3 regions of the Streptomyces sp. NPDC101234 genome follow, and region 3 is predicted to be linked to each of the others. Evidence: predicted binding sites of a transcription regulator. Region 3 holds the regulator's gene; each other region holds the start of a gene.

Region 1 (7,966 bases), on a different contig from region 3:
CTGTGGCGGCGCTCAGTGGGCGTGGCCGTGGGAGTGACCCGCGGCAGCCGGCTCTTCCTCTTCCTTCTTCTCGACGACCAGGGTCTCGGTCGTCAGGAGCAGGGAGGCGATGGAGGCGGCGTTCTCCAGGGCGGAGCGGGTGACCTTGACCGGGTCGATGACGCCGGCCTTGACCAGGTCGCCGTACTCGCCGGTGGCGGCGTTGAAGCCCTGGCCCTTGTCGAGCTCGGCGACCTTGGAGGTGATGACGTAGCCCTCCAGGCCGGCGTTCTCGGCGATCCAGCGCAGCGGCTCGACGACGGCGCGGCGGACGACGGCCACACCGGTCGCCTCGTCGCCGGTCTTGCCGAGGCCGTCCTCCAGGACCTTCGCGGCGTGGACCAGCGCGGAGCCACCACCGGAGACGATGCCCTCCTCGACCGCGGCGCGGGTCGCGGAGATGGCGTCCTCCAGACGGTGCTTCTTCTCCTTCAGCTCCACCTCGGTGGCGGCGCCGACCTTGATCACGCACACGCCGCCGGCCAGCTTCGCGAGGCGCTCCTGGAGCTTCTCGCGGTCCCAGTCGGAGTCGGTGTTCTCGATCTCGGCCTTGATCTGGGCGACGCGGCCGACGACGGCCTCGGAGTCACCGGCACCGTCGACGACGGTGGTGTCGTCCTTGGTGACGGTGACGCGGCGGGCGGAGCCCAGCACGTCGGTGCCGACCTGGTCGAGCTTGAGGCCGACCTCCTCGGAGATGACCGTGGCACCGGTGAGGATCGCCAGGTCCTGCAGCATCGCCTTGCGGCGGTCACCGAAGCCGGGGGCCTTGACCGCGACCGCGTTGAAGGTGCCGCGGATCTTGTTCACCACGAGGGTGGACAGGGCCTCGCCGTCCACGTCCTCGGCGATGATCAGCAGCGGCTTCGAGGCGTTGGACTGGATGATCTTCTCCAGCAGCGGCAGCAGGTCCGCGATGGAGGAGATCTTGCCCTGGTTGATGAGGATGTAGGGGTCCTCCAGGACCGCCTCCATGCGCTCCTGGTCCGTCACGAAGTACGGCGACAGGTAGCCCTTGTCGAAGGCCATGCCCTCGGTGAAGTCCAGCTCCAGACCGAAGGTGTTGGACTCCTCGACGGTGATGACACCGTCCTTGCCGACCTTGTCCATCGCCTCGGCGATGAGCTCGCCGACCTGCTGGTCCTGGGCGGACAGCGCGGCGACGGCGGCGATGTCGGACTTCTCCTCGATCGGGCGGGCCGTCGCGAGCAGGTCGTCGGAGATGGCGGCGACGGCGGCGTCGATGCCCTTCTTCAGGGCGGCCGGGGAGGCACCCGCGGCGACGTTCTTCAGGCCCTCGCGGACCAGCGCCTGGGCCAGCACGGTGGCGGTGGTCGTACCGTCACCCGCGATGTCGTTGGTCTTGGTCGCCACCTCCTTCACCAGCTGGGCGCCGAGGTTCTCGTACGGGTCGTCGATCTCGACCTCACGGGCGATCGTGACACCGTCGTTGGTGATGGTGGGCGCACCGAACTTCTTGTCGATGACGACGTTGCGGCCCTTGGGGCCGATCGTCACCTTCACCGTGTCGGCAAGCTTGTTGACGCCGCGCTCAAGGGCGCGACGGGCGTCCTCGTCGAACTTCAGGATCTTCGCCATGGGAGCGGTTCAGCCCTCTCGGAAAACGTGAGTGAAACGAGCCGCGCCCCCGACGCCCGGCTTCATGAGATCGCGGGGGCCAGGGGCGCAGTTCAAAGCAGAATGTGCTTCGGGTGAACTACTTCTCGATGATCGCGAGCACGTCGCGAGCCGAGAGGACGAGGTACTCGTCGCCGTTGTACTTCACCTCGGTGCCGCCGTACTTGCTGTAGAGCACGACATCGCCGACCTTGACGTCGAGCGGCAGGCGCTCGCCGTTCTCGAAACGGCCCGGACCCACGGCGAGGACGGCGCCCTCCTGGGGCTTCTCCTTCGCGGTGTCCGGGATGACCAGGCCGGAGGCCGTGGTCTGCTCGGCGTCGAGCGGCTGGACCACGATGCGGTCCTCAAGCGGCTTGATGGCAACCTTGGAGCTGGTGGTCGTCACGATCCGACCTCCCCCTTCGGAGATCTCACGGGGTTAACTGTCTGAGGTGGCGACCAGGTGGATCCGTCGTCGCGGGTGCCGGACCTGCCCGTCGCGTTGTTGGCACTCTCATCTGCCGAGTGCCAGAGCCGAGACTATGACCGCGATTAGCACTCGGTCAAGCGGAGTGCCAATTGCGAGCGGCGCGGCGCGGGAACGGGTGGCATCCGAAGGTCACAGGGTGACGGTGGCGTGCATCTCCCACACGAGGATCTCGGCGGGCCCGGAGGCGCGGACCCGGTGTCCGCCGGTGGCGGTGAAGCGGGCCGCGTCACCCTCGCGGAGCACCGCCGCGCCCTCCAGGTCCACCGAGCCGCGGGCGACGAACAGGTGCAGATACGGCGCCTCGGGAAGGGGCACATGCTGTCCGGGCCCCAGCCGGGCCGCGTACAGCGCGGCGTGCCGGTTGCGGATCCGGATGGCGCTCGCACCCCTGTGCCGGTCCATGCCGGACGCCACCGTGACCAGCCCGCCGGACAGCAGCTCGGCGTCGATCTCCAGCTGTTCGTAGCCCGGGGTGACGCCGGCCTCGTCCGGGACGACCCACACCTGGACGAAGTGCACGGGGTCGGCGGGGGGCCGGTCCGCGGACCGGTAGGTGTCGTTCTTCCCGGAGTGCAGGATGCCGGTGCCGGCGCTCATCCGCTGGGCCAGGCCCGGGTAGATCACGCCGGAACGGCCGCCGGAGTCGAGGGAGAACGAGTGCTTCGAGTCGAGCCAGGACAACCGGCTCGACTGCCTTCCGTCCGCGCGCCGCACCTCCATGCCGGGTGCGAGCAGTGCGCTGCCCATACCGTGCCTCCTTCCGGATTCCGGTATCGACGCCAATCCCCATGGCATGAATGTTAAAGTCATTGACTGGACAGACACCACGCGCTGGAGCCAGTGAGCTCACCTATCGCCCTCACCACGACTTGATAACTCAAGCCATGACACTCTAGAGATAGTCCTCCAGCCGCCCCACCGTCAGCCCGCTCCCCTGGATGCGCCGCAGCAGGCGCGTCGTGCGTTCCCGCAGTGTCGGGCCCGTGGCCTCGTCCGGGCCCACCAGGATGATGTCGCCGGGGAGGAGCCGCTTCTCCCCGCTGCGGTACACGACGGTGTCGGCGGTCATCGCCGCCCGCCACAGGACCACCGCCGCCACTCCGCAGTCGGCCGCCGCACGCAGGGTGGTGGTGTCGTACGTGCCGTAGGGCGGGCGGAAGAAGCGGGGGCGGATGCCGAAGCGGGACTTCAGCTTCTCCTGCTGGCCGCAGATCTCGGCGCGCTGGCCGGCGTACGGCAGTCCGGGCATGGCCGGGTGGTCGAGGGTGTGGTTCTGGACGCTCGCGCCGACCGACTGGAGCCGGGCGAAGTGGCCGTAGCCGGGGCCGACCACGCTGTCGGTGAGGAACATGCTCACCGGCAGGCGCAGTTCGCGGACCATGTCCACGAAGCGGGGGTCCTTCTCGGCGCCGTCGTCGTAGGTCAGGAAGACCACCCGGTCGGAGGTGGGGACGTGGTCGACGACCGGGGGCAGGGCGGAGTGGGCGGAGAGCGGGTGGGCCGGCGGGTGCGGGGCCGCGGGCAGGGGCGCGGTCAGGCCCCAGTGGCGGTACGGCTGTTCACCCGTCGAACTGTGCGGCCGTACCCCCTCCGCGGCCTTCTTGCCCAGCCGTTCGATGGGATCCACGGACTGGGCACAGCCCGCGAGGAGGAGGGCGGCGGCGGTCAGGAGCGCCGCCACCGCCCTCGGGCGGCTCACAGGTAGTCCTCCAGGCGCGCCACCGCGTACCCCTCGCGTGTGACCTTGTTCAGGAAGCGCCGCATGTCGTCGACCATCGTGCCGTTCCACTCGTTCAGGCCCCGGAAGTGCGTGAGCACGATGTCACCGGGGTGCAGGCTGCGGTCGTCCTCGCGGTACTCCCAGTGGTCGACGTACACCTCCTCGTCCCAGATCGGCGCGTACTTGATGCCGCAGGTCTTGGCGGCGCGCAGGGTGTCACCGTTGTAGTTGCCGTAGGGCGGGCGGAAGACGGTCGGGGCCTTGCCGAACTCCCTCTTCATGATCGTCTGCATGTCACAGATCTCGTGCTTCTGCTCCTCGTAGGTCAGACCCGGCAGATAGGGGTGGGTCAGGGTGTGGTTGTTCAGGGTGTGACCCTCGGCCTGCATCTTGCGGAAGTAGCCGTAGTCGTCCTTGACCAGGTAGTTGCTGAGGAACGCGGTGTACGGGATCCGCAGGTCGCTCATCATTTCGAGGAACCGCGGGTCCTTCTCCGCGCCGTCGTCGATGGTGAGGAAGACGACCTTCCGCTTGGTCGGGACGGTGGTGAAGACCGGGGGCAGGTCGTCCTCCACCTGCCCGTCCACCTCGAAACCGTTGCGCGCGGCGATCCTCGGCTTGTACGTCGGCGGGGCCGGGGGCCGGAGCGGGACCGCGTCCAGGTCCCACTTCCTGGCGGCGGCGACCAGGGCGGCGTGGGAGTCGGGAGCGGCGGCATGGTGCGGCTGCTGACCGGCGGCGGGGCGCACGGCGGAGTCGCCGCCCGGTCCCGCGCAGCCGGACAGCAGGGCGGCGACGGAGGCGACGGACAGGAGTCCCACCACGCCCGCCCTCAACCCATTTTTGTCATTTTGTACGACTGCTTGCATGAAGCCGGATCCTTCCAGGCCCCCGCCCGGAACCCGGGCAGACACCGCCGCCCGAGGCGGACCATCCACCGACTGGCCGACAATGAACCGGTGAACGAACCGGTGAACCTGGCGAACGACCACCTCGCCCCCCTCCTCACCCCCGAGGGCCGCGCCCTCCTCGACGAGGTGCGTGGCACCGCACCCGCCGACGAACTCGCCGTGGCCACCCGGCTGCGCCGTGAGCACCCCGCCGAGCTGGTGTCGGCGGCACTCGCCCAGGCCCGGCTGCGGCAGCGGGCGGCGGCGAAGTTCGGGGACGCGGACGCGGACCGCATGTTCTTCACACCGAACGGGGTCGAGCAGTCGACGCGGGCGAGCGTCGCCGCGTACCGGGCCGAACGGCTGACGGCGCTCGGGGTGACCTCGGTCGCCGACCTGTGCTGCGGGATCGGGGGCGACGCGATCGCCCTCGCGCGGGCCGGGATCAGGGTGCTGGCCGTGGACCGGGATCCGGTGACGGCGGCCACCGCCCGGGCGAACGCCGAGGCGCTCGGGCTCGCCGGCCTGATCGAGGTCCGCGAGGCGGACGTCACGGAGATCGACACGGCCGGCTACGACGCCGTCTTCGTCGACCCCGCCCGGCGCGGCGGCCGGGGCCGCATCTTCGACCCGGAGGCCTACTCACCACCCCTGTCCTGGGCGGTCGGAGCCGCGTCGACGGCCCGGGTGGCCGCGCTGAAGATCGCCCCCGGCATCCCGCACGAGGCGATCCTGGCGGACGCCGAGGCGGAGTGGATCTCGGACGCGGGCGATGTGAAGGAGGCGGTCCTCTGGTTCGGGACGGCACCGGGGGCGATGCGGGCCACCCTGCTCCCCGGCCCGCGCACCCTGCTCGGCAGGGGCCTGCCCGATCCGCACGTCCGGCCCGTCGGCCGCTACCTCTACGAGCCGGACGGCGCCGTCATCCGCGCCCACCTGGTCGCCGAGGTCGCCGAACAGCTCGACGGCGGCCTGATCGACCCGACGATCGCGTACATCACGGCCGACGGACTCCACGCCACCGACTACGCGTCGGCGTACGAGATCACCGACCGACTCCCCTTCAACGTGAAGAAGCTGAAGGCCCTGCTGCGGGAGCGCGAGGTCGGAAGCCTGACCGTGAAGAAGCGGGGTTCGGCCGTGGAGCCGGAGGAGCTGCGCAGGAAGGCCCTTCCGAAGCCGCAGGGGCGGAACTCGGCGACCGTGATCCTGACCCGGGTGGCGGGGGCGCCGACGATGCTGCTGGGCCACCCGGCTCGCCCCTAGAGGTCCCTACACCTCCCCCGCCCGCCGTCGCAGCAGCTCCCGCTCCCGCTCGTTGCGTGCCAGCCCCGCCGCCCGCTCGAACTCCGCGCGGGCCTCCTCCGTACGGCCCAGGCGGGCGAGCAGGTCGCCCCGCACGCTGGGCAGCAGGTGGTAGTCGCGGAGGGTGGGTTCGTCCGTCAGCCGGTCCACGATCTCCAGACCGGCCGCCGGCCCCCGAGCCATCGACACGGCGACGGCCCGGTTCAGCTCGACGACAGGGGACGGGGACCGGACGGCCAGCAGTGCGTACAGGGTGGCGATGGCCGTCCAGTCGGTCTCCTCGTACGTGTAGGCGTGCGCGTGGCAGGCCGCGATGGCCGCCTGCAGGGCGTACGGCCCCGGGGCCCCGGTGGCCGTGGCGTCGGTGCGGGCCAGGGCCCTGATGCCGCGGGCGATGAGCATGCGGTTCCAGCGGCGGCGGTTCTGGTCCCTGAGGAGGACGGGCTCGCCGTCGGGACCGGTACGGGCGGCCGTGCGGGAGGACTGGAATTCGAGGAGCGAGGTGAGCGCGTGCACCTCCGGTTCCTTCGGCATCAGGGAGGACAGCACACGGGCCAGCCGCAGGGCGTCCTCGCAGAGCGAGGGGCGCAGCCAGTCGTCGCCCGCCGTGGCCGCGTAACCCTCGTTGTAGATCAGGTAGATGACGTCCAGGACCGAGCCCAGACGGGCGTCGCGGTCGGGGCCGTACGGCACCTCGAAGGCGATGTTCCTCGTCGCGAGGGTGCGCTTGGCGCGGACGATGCGCTGGGCGATCGTCGGCTCGGGGACGAGGAAGGCGCGGGCGATCTCGGCCGTGCTCAGACCGCCGAGGAGACGCAGGGTGAGCGCCGTGCGGGCCTCCGGGGACAGCACCGGATGACAGGCGGTGAAGACCAGCCGGAGCAGGTCGTCGTCGATGTCGTCCGGGTCGGCCGGCTCCTGCGGCGGGGCGGTGGTCTCCGTGCTGCGGCCGATCTCCGCGAGCTTGCGGGCGTAGTTCTCCCGGCGCCGGACCAGGTCGACGGCGCGGTGGCGGGCGGTGGCCATGAGCCAGGCGCCCGGGTTGTCGGGCACACCGTCGCGGGGCCACTGCTCCAGGGCGGCGACGAGGGCGTCCTGCGCGAGCTCCTCCGCGATGCCGACGTCCCGGACGATCCGGGCGACGCCGGCGATCACGCGGGGCGATTCGAGCCGGAAGACGGTCTCGATGGCGTGGCGGGGGTCGGCCTCGGCGGGGGGCTGTGTGCTCACAGCCCCCCATGCAACACCCACCGTCGGACCTGCGCCAGGAAGGTCAGCCCTCGGCGATCTCCCGCACCTCGCAGGTGACCGTCCAGAACTCCTCGTGCACCTTCAGGAACCGCTTGGTCCACTCCAGGGCCTCGGCCTTGTCCTTGCACTGCATGATCGCGTAACCGCCGACGACCTCCTTGGACTCGGTGAACGGGCCGTCGGTGACGGAGATCTTCCCGCCCTCCCAGTGCACCCGGGTGCCGTCGGCGGTGGGCGTCAGCCCGGCGGTGTCGAGCATCACGCCGGCCTTGGTGATCTCCTCGATCAGCTCCCCCATCCGCTGCATCAGCGCCTCGCTGGGGCCCTCGGCGGGGACGGAGCTCTCGTCGATACGCACGAGCGACAGGTAACGGGGCATGGTGACTCCTCGGGTTCCGCTGCTGCGGGGGCTCTCCCCGCATCTCACCCTTGCGTCGAACGGCCCCTCGCCGGATCGACACGCCCGCCGGAATTCCCCGAAGTTTTTTTCCGCCCCGCCTACGGCAACGAGTTTTCCGCCCCCCTACTGCAACGACTTCCACAACTCGCTCGCCGCCGGCTCCTTCGCGATCACCCGGTTGGGGTCGGAGGGGGCGGTCACCACGGGCATCATCACCGTCTTGACGTTGTGCGAGGTCAGACCCTTCAGGC
Region 2 (7,966 bases), on a different contig from region 3:
TCGACCGGCCGGACGGGCCTGGCAAACAGACCTGGCGGTCAGCGGGCCGGGCGCCACATCGTGGTCACGGTCTGGCCTCCCGGCGTGACGAGCCGGCCCCGCCGGACGAAGCCCACGCTCTCGTACCGGCGGTCGTTGGCGGGGTTCGTGGACTCCAGATACGCGTTCGCGCCGACGGCGTCGAGCCGGGCCAGCGTGTCTGCCAGGAGTGCCATGCCGAGCCCCTTGCCCCGGTGGTCGGCGTGGGTGGCGAGGAGGGTCAGATGGTAGAAGGGCTCCTCGGGGTGGGCGGCCCCGAAGCCCGCCTCGGTCTCCTCGACCGCCCGCGCCACCTCGGCCCCGGCGACCCGCTTCATCAGTTCGCCCCGCCCCCGCTCCTCCTCGTCGGTCAGCTCGACACCGCCCGGCGGGATCCAGACGGCCACCGCCTCCGCGCCCGGCGTCACGAACGTCCACGGGTAGCGCAGCGCGGAGGCGGCGTAGATCCGCCACAGCTGCGTCATCTGCCCGGCCCGCCGGGGCTCGTCGGGGAAGACGGGGCCCCACACCGGGTCCTGGAGGAAGGCACTGGTCAGAGTGGACACGACGGCGTCGAGATCGGCGGGGGTGGCCGGGCGGAAGGAGTGGCTCATGGGGATGACGGTAACGACGAGGGCTTGAGGCGCTCCCGCTCGCACCCCCCTGCGCTGGGCCGCCACCGGCCGCTCTTCCCTCAGGTTGACCAGGTATACAGCGGGGGTGCGAACTCCTACGACCACTGCAACGCGGACCGCGCCGACCGCACAGGCCGGGCGCCCCGCGCCGCGCCCGGCTCGCGGAACGACGACGTCGTCGTGAGGAACCGCCTGATCAATCGGGCGCCCTCCCGCGGTCGCCTGACCGCGGCGGGCGTCGGCCGGCAGACCCCGAACGGCCGGGACGCAGGACGTCCCGGCCGTTCGTGTGAGAGCAGGTGCTCAGCTCAGCGTCTGCAGGTGCTCAGCTCAGGGTCTTGAGGGCCGCCGCGTCGTACGACGTCAGTTCGTCCGTGCGGCCGGCGAGGACCTTCGACGCCCACTCCGGGTCCTGGAGGAGGGCGCGGCCGACGGCCACCATGTCGTACTCCTCGCGCTCCAGGCTGTCGAGGAGGTCGTCGATGTTCTTGACCGGGGAGCCCTCGCCCATGAAGCCCTTGATGAAGTCGCCGTCGAGGCCGACCGAGCCGACGGTGATGGTGGGCTTTCCGGTGAGCTTCTTGGTCCAGCCGGCCAGGTTGAGGTCGGAGCCCTCGAACTCGGGGAGCCAGTAGCGGCGGGTCGAGGCGTGGAAGACGTCGACACCGGCGGCGGCCAGCGGCGTGAGGATCGCCTCCAGCTCCTCGGGGGTCTCGGCGAGACGGGCGTCGTAGTTGTCGGACTTCCACTGCGAGTAACGGAAGATGACCGGGAACTCCGGCGACACCGACTCGCGTACGGCGGCCACGATCTCCGCCGCGAACTTCGTGCGGGCGACCGGGTCGCCGCCGTACGCGTCGGCGCGGCGGTTGGTGCCCGCCCACAGGAACTGGTCGAGCAGGTAGCCGTGGGCACCGTGCAGCTCGACACCGTCGAAGCCGATGCGCTCGGCGTCGGCCGCGGCCTCGGCGAACGCGCGGATGACGTCGTCCAGGTCCTGACGGGTCATCTCCTTGCCCTCGCCCTCGGTCCCGTCCAGGCGGATGCCGGAGGGGCCGACGGCGGGGGCGTCCGCGAACGGCGGCTGGCCCTGCTTGCGGACCATGCCGATGTGCCACAGCTGCGGGACGATCGTGCCGCCGGCCGCGTGCACGCCCTCGGCGACCTTCGCCCAGGCCGCCAGCTGCTCCTCGCCGTGGAACCGCGGGATGCGACTGCTCTGCCCGGCCGAGTCGTGGCCGACGTACGTCCCCTCGGTGACGATCAGACCGACACCGGCTGCGGCCCGGCGCGAGTAGTACGAGACCACGTCCTCGCCGGGGACACCGCCGGGGCTGAACTGGCGGGTCATCGGCGCCATCACGATCCGGTTGGGGACCGTGAGCCCGTTGAGGGCGATGGGACGGGAGAGGATCTCGGCCGCGCGGGAGGCGGGGGGCGTGGTGACGGTCACGTGGGGGGCTCCTCGTGAAGTAGGGCGTGTGTCCGGGGGCGAATACCAGATGGTATGTGCACGCGCATCGAGTGCGCGTCTGTGCACAACGAACTGCCCGGAGGTGCGCATTCCCGCTTCCGCGCGGATGCCGTGTGACACCGGACACGGACCCGTGCCGCACGGACCCGTGCCGGGGAAACGCCCGAGGGCGGCACCCCCCGCCGTAGCAGGGGGTGCCGCCCTCGGAAAGGACGAGCCGATCCGTTGCCGGATCAGAAGTCCATGTCACCGCCCGGCATGCCGCCCGGAGCGGCCGCGGAGGCCTTCTCCGGCTTGTCGGCGATGACGGCCTCGGTGGTGAGGAACAGCGCGGCGATGGAGGCGGCGTTCTGCAGCGCAGAGCGGGTCACCTTCGCCGGGTCGATGATGCCCTCGGCGACCAGGTCGACGTACTCGCCGGTCGCGGCGTTGAGGCCGTGACCCGGGGTGAGGTTGCGGACCTTCTCCACCACGACGCCGCCTTCGAGGCCGGCGTTGACGGCGATCTGCTTCAGCGGGGCCTCCAGGGCGAGCTTCACGGCCTGCGCGCCGGTCGCCTCGTCACCCTCCAGCTCCAGCTTCTCGAAGACCGCGGCGGCCTGGATGAGCGCCACGCCGCCACCGGCGACGATGCCCTCCTCGACGGCCGCCTTCGCGTTGCGGACGGCGTCCTCGATGCGGTGCTTGCGCTCCTTGAGCTCGACCTCGGTCGCGGCACCGGCCTTGATGACGGCGACGCCACCGGCGAGCTTGGCCAGGCGCTCCTGGAGCTTCTCGCGGTCGTAGTCCGAGTCGCTGTTCTCGATCTCGGCGCGGATCTGGTTCACGCGGCCCTGCACCTGCTCGGAGGAGCCGGCGCCGTCGACGATGGTGGTCTCGTCCTTGGTGATGACCACCTTGCGGGCCTTGCCCAGCAGGTCGAGGGTCGTGTTCTCCAGCTTGAGACCGACCTCCTCGGAGATGACCTCGCCGCCGGTGAGGATGGCGATGTCGTTCAGCATCGCCTTGCGGCGGTCGCCGAAGCCCGGGGCCTTGACGGCGACGGACTTGAAGGTGCCGCGGATCTTGTTGACGACCAGGGTCGACAGGGCCTCGCCCTCGACGTCCTCGGCGATGATCAGCAGCGGCTTGCCCGACTGCATGACCTTCTCCAGGAGCGGGAGCAGGTCCTTGACGGAGCCGATCTTCGAGTTGGCGATCAGGATGTACGGGTCGTCGAGGGACGCCTCCATACGCTCCATGTCGGTGGCGAAGTACGCCGAGATGTAGCCCTTGTCGAAGCGCATACCCTCGGTGAGCTCCAGCTCCAGACCGAAGGTCTGGGACTCCTCGACGGTGATGACGCCTTCCTTGCCGACCTTGTCCATGGCCTCGGCGATGAGCTCGCCGATCTGGGTGTCGGCGGCGGAGATGGAGGCCGTGGAAGCGATCTGCTCCTTGGTCTCGACATCCTTCGCCTGCTCCAGCAGGGCACCGGAGACGGCCTCGACGGCCTTCTCGATACCGCGCTTCAGGGCCATCGGGTTGGCACCGGCGGCCACGTTGCGCAGACCCTCGCGGACCAGGGCCTGGGCGAGAACGGTCGCGGTGGTCGTACCGTCACCGGCGACGTCGTCCGTCTTCTTGGCGACTTCCTTGACCAGCTCGGCGCCGATCTTCTCGTACGGGTCCTCGAGCTCGATCTCCTTGGCGATGGACACACCATCGTTGGTGATCGTGGGGGCGCCCCACTTCTTCTCGAGGACGACGTTGCGGCCCTTGGGGCCGAGCGTCACCTTCACGGCGTCCGCGAGCTGGTTCATGCCGCGCTCGAGGCCGCGCCGCGCCTCCTCGTCGAACGCGATGATCTTGGCCATGTGAAGTGGTCCCTCCAGGACTGGGGGTGAGTCAGTCTTCGGACCGCGCCCGCGCCCGCGACGGACGGCTCACCGGCCCGTGGGTTCCTTTGCCCCACCCGGCCTGCGGGCCTCACCGACCCGGTCCTTCTTTGTCACTCTCACCTTCAGAGTGCTAACGCCAATGATTAGCACTCGCCCATGCCGAGTGCAAGCGCCTCCCGGGGATCGGGCCCCTGGAGTCAGGGCCGCCGAGGGGCCGCCGAGCGCCCGCCGGCGGGCTGCCGCCGGGCATGCCGAAGGGCTCGTGCCCCAGGAGGCACGAGCCCTTCGAAGAAATACAGAAGAACGTCGCTGTCAGTCGGCGCGTGCTTCAGCTGGTCGCCAAGCGGACCATGTCCGCCTGCGGCCCCTTCTGGCCCTGCGAGATCTCGAAATCGACTCGCTGACCCTCTTCCAGGGTGCGGTACCCGTCCATCTGGATCGCGCTGTAGTGGACGAAAACATCCGCACCACCGTCGACCGCGATGAAGCCGTACCCCTTCTCCGCGTTGAACCACTTGACGGTGCCCTGAGCCATGCCTAACTCCCCTATTACTGGCCCTTGCACAGATCCACACTTCGCGGATCCGGGTCAGACCTCACCCCCCAATGGTTGGGGGCGTGCGCCGGAACGCGTCGACCGCGGCTGAATGTATCTGTCCAACTGCCGTCTGCAACAGGTCAATCGGACGAGAATTCTGGACGGGAAGGGTCCGGAATGTAGCGAGAATTCGGCCGAATTCAGGGCAAGTCGGGCCCTATAAAAGCCGCAAAAGCCGCATATAACCCGCACACTTTGGCTACTTCTTGGCGGGCTAGCGGTATCGAATAACAGGGCCCGCGACCCGGAGATCGGGACCGTGTTCCCCAACTCTACCGCGCTCAACCACACAGAATTGCCCCCTCCGCTTCTCTCACGGAGGGGGCAATCCGATGAACAATCGGTGATGGCTGTTACCGAAGGTAATGTTCGGTCATTCGGCCATCACGTCAGGCAGGTCAGCGGCTCAGCCGCCGGCGACGGCCGGGATGATGGAGACGCCGGCACCGTCCGGGGTGGCCGTCTCCAGGCCCTGCTCGAATCGCACATCGTCGTCATTCACGTAGACGTTGACGAACCGGCGCAGCTTGCCCTGGTCGTCGAGAACACGCGCGGCGATTCCCGTGTGGTTCTGCTCCAGGTCGGCGATGACCTCACCGAGGTTCGCGCCTTCGGCGGTGACTTCGGCCTGGCCACCGGTGTAGGTGCGCAGGATGGTGGGGATGCGAACGGTGACACTCACGTTTGAACCTCCGGTAGCTGTAGCACCCCTTCAAGGGCGCGGGACTGAGTCGATGTGCGGCTACCGCCGCGCGGGCGCGACCAGCCCCGACCGGCCCGCAGAATGACGACTGCCTACTGGGCCAGCCCGGCCTCACGGAACGACTCGAGAGTGGGCCGAATAGTCGCCGTCAGCCCGGTCTCCGCGACAGCGTCCAGCGTCTTCAGTCCATCACCGGTGTTGAGTACGACAAGCGACTTCGCCGGGTCGATGAGCCCGTTCTCGATGAGCTTCTTGGTGACTCCGACCGTCACACCGCCGGCGGTCTCCGCGAAGATCCCCTCGGTCCGTGCGAGCAGCTTGATCGCGTCGACGACCTGCTCGTCGGTCACGTCCTCCACCGCACCACCCGTACGACGGGCGATGTCGAGGACATAGGGACCGTCGGCCGGATTGCCGATGGCGAGGGACTTCGCGATGGTGTTCGGCTTCTGCGGACGGACCACGTCGTGGCCCCCCTTGAAGGCCACCGACACCGGCGAGCACCCCTCCGCCTGCGCACCGAAGATCTTGTACGGCTTGTCCTCGACGAGCCCGAGCTTGATCAGCTCCTGCAGACCCTTGTCGACCTTGGTGAGCTGCGAGCCGGAGGCGATCGGGATGACCAGCTGGTCCGGGAGCTGCCAGCCGAGCTGCTCGCAGATCTCGTACGCCAGGGTCTTGGAGCCCTCCGCGTAGTACGGCCGCAGGTTGACGTTGACGAAGCCCCAGCCCTCGCCGGCCGGGTCGCCGATCAGCTCGGAGCAGAAGCGGTTCACGTCGTCGTAGTTGCCCTCGATGCCGACGAGCTCGCCGCCGTAGATCGCGGCCATGACGATCTTGCCCTGCTCCAGGTCGTGCGGGATGAACACGCAGGAGCGGAAGCCGGCCCGGGCGGCGGCGGCGCCGACCGCGCCGGCCAGGTTGCCGGTGGAGGAGCAGGAGAGCGTGGTGTAGCCGAAGGCGCGCGCGGCCTCGACGGCCTGGGCGACGACCCGGTCCTTGAAGGAGTGCGTCGGGTTGCCGGAGTCGTCCTTCACGTACAGCCCGCCGGTGACACCGAGTTCCCGCGCCAGGTTGTCGGCCTTGACGAGCTTGGTCCAGCCGGGGTTGATGTTCGGCTTGGTCGCCACGTCCGCGGGGACGGGCAGCAGCGGCGCGTAGCGCCAGATGTTCGCGGGTCCCGCCTCGATCTGCTTCCGCAGCTCCTCGGTGTCGTAGTCCGAGAAGTCGTACGCGATCTCGAGCGGGCCGAAACACTCCTCGCAGGCGAACACCGGGCCGAGGGGCACACGGTGACCGCACTCGCGGCAGCTCAGGGCCGTGGCGGGACCGAGGTCGACGGTCGTGGAGTCGGTGGTGGTGGCAACAGTCTGCGCAGCCATGGAGGCGAGGCCCTTTCTCCTCATCTTCCTCACGACGCATCTCGCCGTGAGACGGATTTGGCACCTTCCCTAGCCGGGAGCCTCGCGGACGATCGACAGTGACCGGAGCGGTCGACGACGGATCTACGAGTACCGACTGGAGGGTTGCCGGGGCTTCATCGGGCCGTATCCCTCTGCCCCTCTGGATGAGCTGTATTCGGTTGTCAACGCACGGTGACCGCACGACATGCGATGGTCATCGGCGTTGTTCAAGACTGTAACCGAAGGCCAGGACAGTTGAGAGAGTCGTCCGTACCGCGAGATGGATCACACTTGGCAGTGTGACCGTGACAGTGAGGAGCCGCTGACTGTGCTGGAAGAAGTCGAGCGCTGGCTGGCCACCCGCTCCTGGTCCGTGAGCGACCGCCCCCTGCACCGGATACTCGCCGCCAAGCAGCGCACCGGGCAGTCGGTCTCCGTCGTGCTGCCCGCGCTCAACGAGGAGGAGACGGTCGGCGACATCGTCGCGATCATCCGCCACGACCTGATGCAGCAGGCGCCGCTCGTCGACGAGATCGTGGTCGTCGACTCCGGCTCCACGGACCGCACGGCGGCCGTGGCCGCGGCGGCCGGCGCCCGGGTCGTCCACCGCGACACGATCCTCCCGCGCATCCCCGCCGTCCCCGGCAAGGGCGAGGTCCTCTGGCGCTCCCTCCTGGTCACCACCGGGGACATCGTCTGCTTCATCGACGCGGATCTGAGGGACTTCTCCTCCGACTTCGTCTCCGGGATCGTCGGCCCGCTGCTGACCGACCCCGGCGTGGACCTGGTCAAGGCGATGTACGACCGCCCGCTGGCCGGTGCGGCCGGGCAGGGCGGCCGGGTCACCGAGCTGATGGCCCGTCCGCTGCTGAACATGCACTGGCCGCAGCTGGCCGGTTTCGTGCAGCCCCTGGGCGGCGAGTACGCGGCCCGCCGCTCCCTGCTGGAACAGCTCCCCTTCCCGGTGGGGTACGGGGTCGAGCTGGGCATGCTGGTCGATGCCCTGCACCTGGTGGGGCTGGACGCGCTGGCGCAGGTGGACGTGGGTGTCCGCAAACACCGCCACCAGGACGGCCAGGCCCTCGGCCGGATGTCCGCCGCGATCTACCGCACGGCGCAGCTGCGGCTGGCCCGCGGCCACCTGATCCGCCCCTCGCTCACCCAGTTCGAACGGGGCGAGGACGGCTTCGAACCGCGCACGTACTCCGTGGACACGGAGGAACGGCCGCCGATGGTGGAGATCGCGGAGTACGCC
Region 3 (7,966 bases):
ACCGGGCTGCAGCCGCTTCACGGAGACCGCGTGGCGTCCTTCGGGCCCGTCCAGGACGACCTCGCCGCCGGAGAAGTCGGGCACGACCAGCGGGTCGAGCACGAACACAGGGGCGGTCATCGCTCCTCCCCCTCCTTGGTGGACAACGCTGTCGACGCGGCGGCGAGTTCCTCGGCGAGGATCTCCACCAGCTGTCCGGCGGGCAGCTCCCGGGCCATCCGGTGCCCCTGCCCGGCCCACAGCGCCATGCCCTGCGCGTCCCCGGCCCTGGCGGCGGCCTTGCGCAACGGGGAGGTGAGGTGGTGGACCTCCGGGTAGGCGGCGGGCGCGTACGGGCCGTGCTCGCGCAGGAAGCGGTTGACGAGACCGCGGGCGGGCCGTCCGGAGAACGCCCGGGTCAGTTCGGTCCGGGTGAACAGCGGGTTGGTCAGCGCCTGCTTGTGCAGCTCGGTGGCGCCGGACTCGGGGGTGGCGAGGAAGGCCGTACCCAGCTGGGCGGCGCTCGCCCCCGCGGCCAGCACGGCGGCGATCTGGCTGCCGCGCATGATGCCGCCGGCGGCGACGACGGGGATACCCACCGTCTCCCGTATCTGGGCGATCAGCGACAGCAGCCCGATCCCGGACCCGTCGTTCTCCTGCACGTCCCGGTGTGTGCCCTGGTGTCCCCCGGCCTCCACGCCCTGCGCGATCACCGCGTCCGCCCCGGCCCGCTCGACGGCGAGGGCCTCCTCGGCGGTGGTCGCGGTGACGAGGGTCAGGGTGCCCGCGCGGCGCAGGGAGTCGAGGACCTCCGGGCTCGGGACACCGAAGTGGAACGAGGCCGCGGCCACCGGGTTGTCGAGCAGTACGGCCAGCTTGGCCTCGTACCCGTCGTCCCGGCCGCTGTCCGGGTCGCCGAGCTCGGTCTCGTACCAGGCGGCCTCACCGGCCAGCTGATGCGCGTAGACCTCCACGGCCCCGGACTCGGCGTACTCCGGCTGCGGCATGAAGAGGTTCACGCCGAAGGGACGGCCGGTCAGCCCCCGCAACTGCTTGATCTCCTGGTACATCCCGTCGGCGGTCTTGTACCCGGCGGCGAGGAACCCCAGCCCGCCCGCCTCGGACACGGCGGCGGCGAGCTGCGGCACGGAGACCCCGCCCGCCATGGGGGCCTGCACGATCGGAAGGGGGAAGAGATCGGTCAGCGCGGAGGACATGACGGCATGTTGTCACGTCCTCCGAACAAGTCCGAATCGGGCCGCCGCCTTGGCACATGCCAGATATATCGGGGTCGAAGGCCTCACCTTCGACCCGAGCCTCACCTTCGGCCGAACCGAGTCGGGCGAAGGCCTCGCCCTTCGGCGAACCGAGTCGGGTGGTGGGTGGGCGAAGGCCTCGGGGGTCCAGGGGGCGGGGCCCCCTGGCGGCCACCCGTCAACGCCCGTTGAACGCGTCCTTCAGCCGGCTGAACAGACCCTGCTGGCCCGGCTGGAACTGCCCCGTCGGCCGCTCCTCGCCGCGCAGCTTCGCGAGCTCCCGCAGCAACCGCTCCTGCTCGGGGTCCAGCTTCGTCGGCGTCGTCACCTCGACGTGCACGATCAGGTCGCCCCGGCCGCCGCCCCGCAGATGCGTGACACCGCGCCCGTGCAGCGGGATCGACTGCCCGGACTGCGTGCCCGGCCGGATGTCGACCTCCTCCATCCCGTCCAGCGTCTCCAGCGGCACCTTCGTACCGAGCGAGGCCGCCGTCATCGGGATCGTCACCGTGCAGTGCAGATCGTCCCCGCGCCGCTGGAACGTGGAGTGCGGCAGCTCGTGGATCTCGACGTACAGGTCACCGGCGGGACCGCCGCCCGGACCGACCTCGCCCTCACCGGCGAGCTGGATCCGTGTGCCGTTGTCTACACCGGCCGGGATCTTCACGGTCAGCGTCCGCCGCGACCGCACCCGCCCGTCACCCGCGCACTCGGGGCACGGCGTCGGCACGACGGTCCCGAACCCCTGGCACTGCGGGCAGGGCCGGGAGGTCATGACCTGCCCGAGGAAGGACCGCGTCACCTGCGAGACCTCACCCCGGCCCCGGCACATGTCGCAGGTCTGGGCGGTGGTGCCCGGCGCCGCGCCCTCACCGTTGCAGGTGTTGCAGACGATCGCCGTGTCGACCTGGATGTCCTTGGTCGTACCGAAGGCCGCCTCGTCGAGCTCGACCTCGATCCGGATCATGGCGTCCTGGCCACGGCGGGTACGCGAGCGCGGCCCGCGCTGCGACGCCGTACCGAAGAACGCGTCCATGATGTCCGAGAAGTTCCCGAACCCGCCGGCCCCGAAGCCGCCCGCGCCCGCGCCGCCGCTCTGCGAGAGCGGGTCGCCGCCGAGGTCGTAGACCTGCTTCTTCTGCGGGTCGGAGAGCACCTCGTAAGCGGCGTTGATCTCCTTGAACCGCTCCTGGGTCTTCGGATCCGGGTTGACGTCCGGGTGCAGCTCGCGCGCGAGCCGCCGGAAGGCCTTCTTGATCTCTTCCTGCGACGCGTCGCGGCGCACGCCGAGAACGGCGTAGTAGTCCGTGGCCACTTACGACTCCGCCAGGATCTGTCCGACGTACCGTGCCACCGCTCGTACCGCTCCCATCGTTCCCGGGTAATCCATGCGGGTCGGTCCGACCACGCCGAGCTTGGCGAGTGCCTCGCCGCCCGAACCGTAGCCGACCGACACCACGGACGTGGAGTTGAGTCCCTCATAGGCGTTCTCGTGACCGATGCGTACGGTCATGCCCGAATCCCCGGCCTCGCCCATGAGCTTGAGGAGCACGACATGCTCCTCCAGCGCCTCCAGGACGGGCCGGATCATGAGGGGAAAGTCATGCCCGAAGCGGGTGAGATTGGCGGTCCCGCCGATCACCAGCCGCTCCTCGTTCTCCTCGACGAGCGTCTCCATCAGCGTGGAGAGCACCGCCGAGACCGTACCGCGGTCCTCGGCCTCGAAAGCCTCCGGCAGGTCTTCCACCAGCCGGGGAACGTCCGAGAACCGGCGCCCCGCGACCCGGCTGTTCAGCCGCGCCCGCAGATCCGCCAGCGACGACTCCCCGAACGGCGCCGGGCAGTCGACCATCCGCTGCTCGACCCGCCCGGTGTCGGTGATCAGCACCAGCATCAGCCGGGCCGGAGCCAGCGCGAGCAGTTCCACGTGCCGCACGGTGGACCGCGTCAGCGACGGGTACTGCACGACCGCGACCTGCCGCGTCAGCTGCGCCAGCAGCCGCACGGTCCGCGCCACGACGTCGTCGAGATCGACGGCGCCGTCGAGGAAGTTCTGGATGGCCCGCCGCTCGGGCGCGCTCATCGGCTTGACGCCGGCCAGCTTGTCGACGAACAGCCGGTAGCCCTTGTCGGTGGGGATCCGCCCGGCGCTGGTGTGCGGCTGGGCGATGTACCCCTCGTCCTCCAGGGCGGCCATGTCGTTGCGCACGGTCGCCGGGGAGACACCGAGGTTGTGCCGCTCGGTCAGCGCCTTCGACCCGACCGGCTCCTCGGTTCCGACATAGTCCTGGACGATGGCGCGCAATACCTGAAGCCTGCGTTCACTCAGCATCCAGCGCCACACCTCCAGAAAGTCGTCCCCGCGGCCTTTCGGGTCCTTCGGGTCTTTCGTCTGGCACTCTGCGATCCCGAGTGCCAGCATCCCCGGCCAAGTGTACGGCTGCCGGGTACTGACTGGGCAAGGTCGGTCAGGACCCGTGACGTTCTACGGCTAGCGTCGCGGCATGACGGTGACTTGGGAAGAGCTGGGCTGGGAGCGGCTGGCCGAAGGGGTCGGCCGGTGCCGGCTGCCGGGCTGGGACTGCACGGCGGGGCTGGTTCTCGGCGCGGGCACGGCCCTGATGGTGGACGCCGGATCGAGTCTGGCGGAGGGCGCGCGGTTGCGTACGCAGGCGCAGGAGCTCGCCGGCCGCCGTGTGACCCATCTCGCGCTCACCCATCCGCACTTCGACCATGTCTTCGGCGCGGCCGCCTTCGCGGACGCGGAACTGTACGCGGCGGTGGGCACGGAGGCCGTCCTCGCCCACGACCGCGGGGAACTCCGCCTGGACGCGATCCGCAACGGCCTGCCGGCCCCGGAGGCCGAGGAGGCGGCCGACGCCCTGCCGCGCCCCCGCCATCTGGTCTCCGGCGAGTGGACCCTGGACCTCGGCGACGGCCGCCAGGCCCTGCTGGCCAACGTGGGGCCCGGCCACACACCGCAGGACCTCGCGGTCCTCGTCCCCGGCGACCCGGAGGTGGTGTTCTGCGGCGACCTGGTGGAGGAGTCCGGCGATCCGCAGGCCGGCCCCGACGCCGTACCGTCCCGATGGCCCGCGGCCCTGGACCGCCTCCTGTCGCTCGGCGGCGATCGCGCCCTGTACGTGCCCGGTCACGGAGCGGTGGTGGACGCGGCGTTCGTACGGGCACAACGCGACACCCTGGCGGCCCGTTTCGGCGTGTCGCGGTGACCGTGGCCGGGCTTCTCCTATCGTCATCCGAATGCGCCAGTACTCCGCCGACCTGACCCCGCCGTGGAAGAAGCCGAAGCCGGTGCCGGAGGTGGCCGCCGAACCCGGTCTGGTGGTGGAGGAGCCCGGCACGGGTTTCTGCGGCGCGGTGATCCGCTGCGAGGCGGGCACGGTCACCCTGGAGGACCGCTTCGGCAAGCACCGGGTCTTCCCGCTGGAGCCGCGCGGCTTCCTCCTGGAGGGCCGGGCCGTCACCCTGGTGAGGCCCGCGTCCGGGGGTCCGGTACGCCCCTCCCGCACCGCCTCCGGCTCGGTCGCCGTCCCCGGCGCACGCGCGCGTGTCGCCCGCGCGGGCCGCATCTACGTGGAGGGCCGCCACGACGCGGAACTCGTCGAGAAGGTCTGGGGCGACGACCTGCGCATCGAGGGCGTGGTCGTGGAGTACCTGGAGGGCGTCGACGACCTGCCCTCCATCGTGGCCGAATTCGCCCCGGGCCCCGACGCCCGCCTGGGCGTCCTCGTCGACCACCTGCTCCCCGGCACGAAGGAATGGCGCATCGCCCGGTCGGTCACCAGCGCCCACGCCCTGGTGGTCGGCCACCCCTACATCGACATCTGGGAGGCGGTGAAGCCGTCCTCCCTGGGCATCGAGGCATGGCCGCGCGTCCCGCACGGCCAGGACTGGAAGACCGGCGTCTGCCGGGCCCTCGGCTGGCCCTCCGACAACACGGGCGCGGTGTGGCAGGCGGTCCTCGCGCGCGTGGGCTCCTACAAGGACCTGGAACCGGAGCTGCTGGGGCGGGTCGAGGAGCTGATCGACTTCGTCACGGGCAGCGGCGGGGCCTGACCCCGGCCGGTCTGGTCGGTCCGGCCGGTCCGGTCAGTCCACCAGGTCCCGCACCACCGCGTCCGCCAGCAGCCGGCCCCGCAGCGTCAGCACGGCCCGCCCCTCGTCGTACGCCTCCCGCACCAGCAGCCCGTCCGACAGCGCCCGGCGCGACGCCCTGAGCCCCTCCTCCTTCAGGAGCCCCAGCGGCACCCCCTCCCGCAGCCGCAGCTCCAGCAGGATCCGCTCCACCCGCCGGTCCTCGTCCGCCAGGACCTCGCGTCCGGCACCCGGCGACCGCCCCGACGCCAGTGCCGCCGCGTACGCCCCCGGATGCTTGACGTTCCACCAGCGCACCCCGCCCACGTGCGAGTGCGCCCCCGGCCCGGCGCCCCACCAGTCGGCGCCCCGCCAGTACAGCTCGTTGTGCAGGCAGCGGGCCGCCTCGGAGGTCGCCCAGTTGGACACCTCGTACCAGTCGAAGCCCGCCCCCGTCAGCACCGACTCCGCGATCAGATAGCGGTCGGCGTGGACGTCGTCGTCGGTCATCGGGACCTCGCCCCGGCGGATCCGCCGCGCGAGCTGCGTGCCCTCCTCGACGATCAGCGCGTACGCCGACACATGGTCGGGTCCGGCCCCGATCGCCGCGTCCAGCGAGGCCCGCCAGTCGTCGTCGGACTCGCCCGGGGTGCCGTAGATCAGATCGAGGTTGACATGTTCGAAGCCGGCCGCACGGGCCTCGGCGACACACGCCTCGGGGCGCCCGGGGGTGTGGGTCCGGTCGAGGACCCGCAGCACATGCTGTCTCGCGCTCTGCATGCCGAAGGAGATCCGGTTGAAACCGCCCTCCCGCAGGGTCGCCAGATAGGCCGGGTCGACGGACTCCGGGTTCGCCTCCGTCGTCACCTCCGCGTCGGCCGCCAGCCCGAACTCGTCACGGATCGCGCCCAGCATCCGTACGAGATCGCCGGCCGCCAGCAGCGTCGGCGTACCGCCCCCGACGAACACGGTCCGCACCTCGCGCGGATCGTCGCCAAGGACCTTCCTCGCCAGCCTGACCTCGTCGATCAGCGTGTCGGCGTAGTTGTCGCGGGAGGCGAGGACACCGCCGGTGCCGCGCAGCTCGGTCGCCGTGTACGTGTTGAAGTCGCAGTAGCCGCAGCGGGTCGCGCAGTAGGGGACGTGCAGGTAGAACCCGAGGGGGCGGTCGGCGGCACCGGCGAGCGCGGAGGCGGGCAGCGCGCCGTCGTCGGGGACGGGCTCGCCGTCGGGAAGTGCGGAAGGCATGTCCTCCATTGTCCCGCACCCGCGCCCCGCACCCGTCCGGCCGTTCACTCGGCCTGGAGCACCAGCAGCGCCAGGTCGTCCTCCGGCTGGCCGCCGCCGAACTCGTGGACGAGCCGTCTGATCCGCTCGGCGATCAGCTCGGCACTCAGCCCCGCGCAGCCGGCCAGCGCCTGCGCCAGCCCGTCGCCGTCGTCGAACTGGCGGGAGCCGGAACGGCGCTCGGTGACCCCGTCGGTCACACACAGCAGGCTGTCGCCGGGCGCGAGCTCGATGGTCTCGCTGATGTACGTCTCGTCCTCGACGACCCCGAGCAGGGTCTGGGGGCAGGCGGCGGTACGGACCTCCCCGTCCGGGCCGAGGAGCAGCGGCAGCGGGTGTCCCGCGGAGGCGAGGGTGCAGCGGACACCGCCCCCCTCCAGAGGCGTGAGCTCGCCGTACAGGAGGGAGAGGAAACGCGTCTGCGGGCCGTCGCCGGGCGGCGACGGGCGGCCGCCGGCGGCGACCAGGGCGCGGGCGGCCGCGTCGGCGGCCTCCGTGGCGTCGTCGAGGAGGAGCTGGTTGAGGCGGTCCAGGACGTCGGCGACCCGGTAGCCCTCACGGGCGAGGAGCCGCAGCCAGGGGCGGGCCAGCCCGATGACGACAGCGGCCTCGGGGCCCTTGCCCTGGACGTCGCCGACGGCGAAGCACCAGCGGCCGTCCCCGGCCGGGAACAGGTCGTAGAAGTCGCCGCTGGGCCCGCCCTTGTCGCAGGGTTCGTAGACGAGCGCACTGCTCAGCCCCGGGATCTCGGCGACCGCGCCGGGCAGCAGTCCGCGCTGCAGTACGGCGCTGATGGTGGCCTGGCGGGCGTACTGGCGGGCCGCGCCGATGGCGAGGGCGACCCGCCGGCCGAAGTCCTCCACCAGACCGGTGATCTCGTCGGGGAAGGCGTCGGGGCCGGAACGTCCGATGACCAGTGTGCCGAGCGGGCGGCCGCCCGCGATCAGCCGGTAGGCGAGCGCCGAGCCGTGGGCGCCCTGCGGGCCGAACGCCGCACGGGGCCAGGGATACGGCTCGGGCCCGGACCGTAAGCCCTCCCTCGCGCAGGGCGGATCCTTCTCCAGGACCCGGCGCAGCTCCTCGATGCGGTTCTCGCTGCCGTGCCAGACCCGGGCCAGCCGCGGCCCGCCCGCACCGGCGGGGTCGCTCCAGCCGCCCCCGCGCACGGTCGCCTCGTCCTCCAGCCACACCGCGCACCAGTCCGCGAGCCTGGGCACGATCAGCTGTCCGGTGAGCGCGGCGACCAGGTTCTCGTCGAGCTGCCCGGCGAGCAGGTCGGAGGCCTCGGCGAGGAAGGACAGGGCGCCCCGGTTGAGCCAGTCGTGGTCCCGTTCGGGGCGATGGGGGCA

Evidence for each region. The regulator HrcA, encoded in region 3, represses chaperone genes, less so after heat shock. The targets are predictions, from matches to a motif close to TTNGCACTCNGNNNNNCNGAGTGCNAA.
Region 1: groES (co-chaperone GroES) is a predicted target of HrcA. The motif match lies at 2,212-2,238, and genes of this name have one in related genera.
Region 2: groL (chaperonin GroEL) is a predicted target of HrcA. The motif match lies at 4,151-4,177, and genes of this name have one in related genera.

What each region holds. Positions count from the first base shown of each region.
Region 1 covers NZ_JBIWOA010000001.1:55,541-63,506, reverse strand. Annotated here, with positions in the region: gene groL (chaperonin GroEL) at 13-1,638, opposite strand; gene groES (co-chaperone GroES) at 1,757-2,065, opposite strand; gene ACIRR9_RS00345 (pirin family protein) at 2,279-2,896, opposite strand; gene ACIRR9_RS00340 (polysaccharide deacetylase family protein) at 3,042-3,848, opposite strand; gene ACIRR9_RS00335 (polysaccharide deacetylase family protein) at 3,845-4,738, opposite strand; gene ACIRR9_RS00330 (methyltransferase domain-containing protein) at 4,721-6,025, shown strand; gene ACIRR9_RS00325 (RNA polymerase sigma factor) at 6,032-7,294, opposite strand; gene ACIRR9_RS00320 (YciI family protein) at 7,338-7,694, opposite strand; gene ACIRR9_RS00315 (LCP family protein) at 7,839-7,966, opposite strand, start outside.
Region 2 covers NZ_JBIWOA010000013.1:161,570-169,535, reverse strand. Annotated here, with positions in the region: gene ACIRR9_RS24505 (GNAT family N-acetyltransferase) at 39-632, opposite strand; gene ACIRR9_RS24500 (NADH:flavin oxidoreductase) at 979-2,106, opposite strand; gene groL (chaperonin GroEL) at 2,361-3,983, opposite strand; gene ACIRR9_RS24490 (cold-shock protein) at 4,336-4,542, opposite strand; gene ACIRR9_RS24485 (MoaD/ThiS family protein) at 5,012-5,287, opposite strand; gene thrC (threonine synthase) at 5,401-6,690, opposite strand; SAM riboswitch class I at 6,708-6,882, opposite strand; gene ACIRR9_RS24475 (glucosyl-3-phosphoglycerate synthase) at 7,040-7,966, shown strand, end outside.
Region 3 covers NZ_JBIWOA010000020.1:20,712-28,677, forward strand. Annotated here, with positions in the region: gene ACIRR9_RS32115 (16S rRNA (uracil(1498)-N(3))-methyltransferase) at 1-120, opposite strand, end outside; gene ACIRR9_RS32120 (nitronate monooxygenase) at 117-1,196, opposite strand; gene dnaJ (molecular chaperone DnaJ) at 1,414-2,550, opposite strand; gene hrcA (heat-inducible transcriptional repressor HrcA) at 2,551-3,567, opposite strand; gene ACIRR9_RS32135 (MBL fold metallo-hydrolase) at 3,740-4,465, shown strand; gene ACIRR9_RS32140 (DUF3097 domain-containing protein) at 4,497-5,312, shown strand; gene hemW (radical SAM family heme chaperone HemW) at 5,346-6,578, opposite strand; gene ACIRR9_RS32150 (SpoIIE family protein phosphatase) at 6,623-7,966, opposite strand, start outside.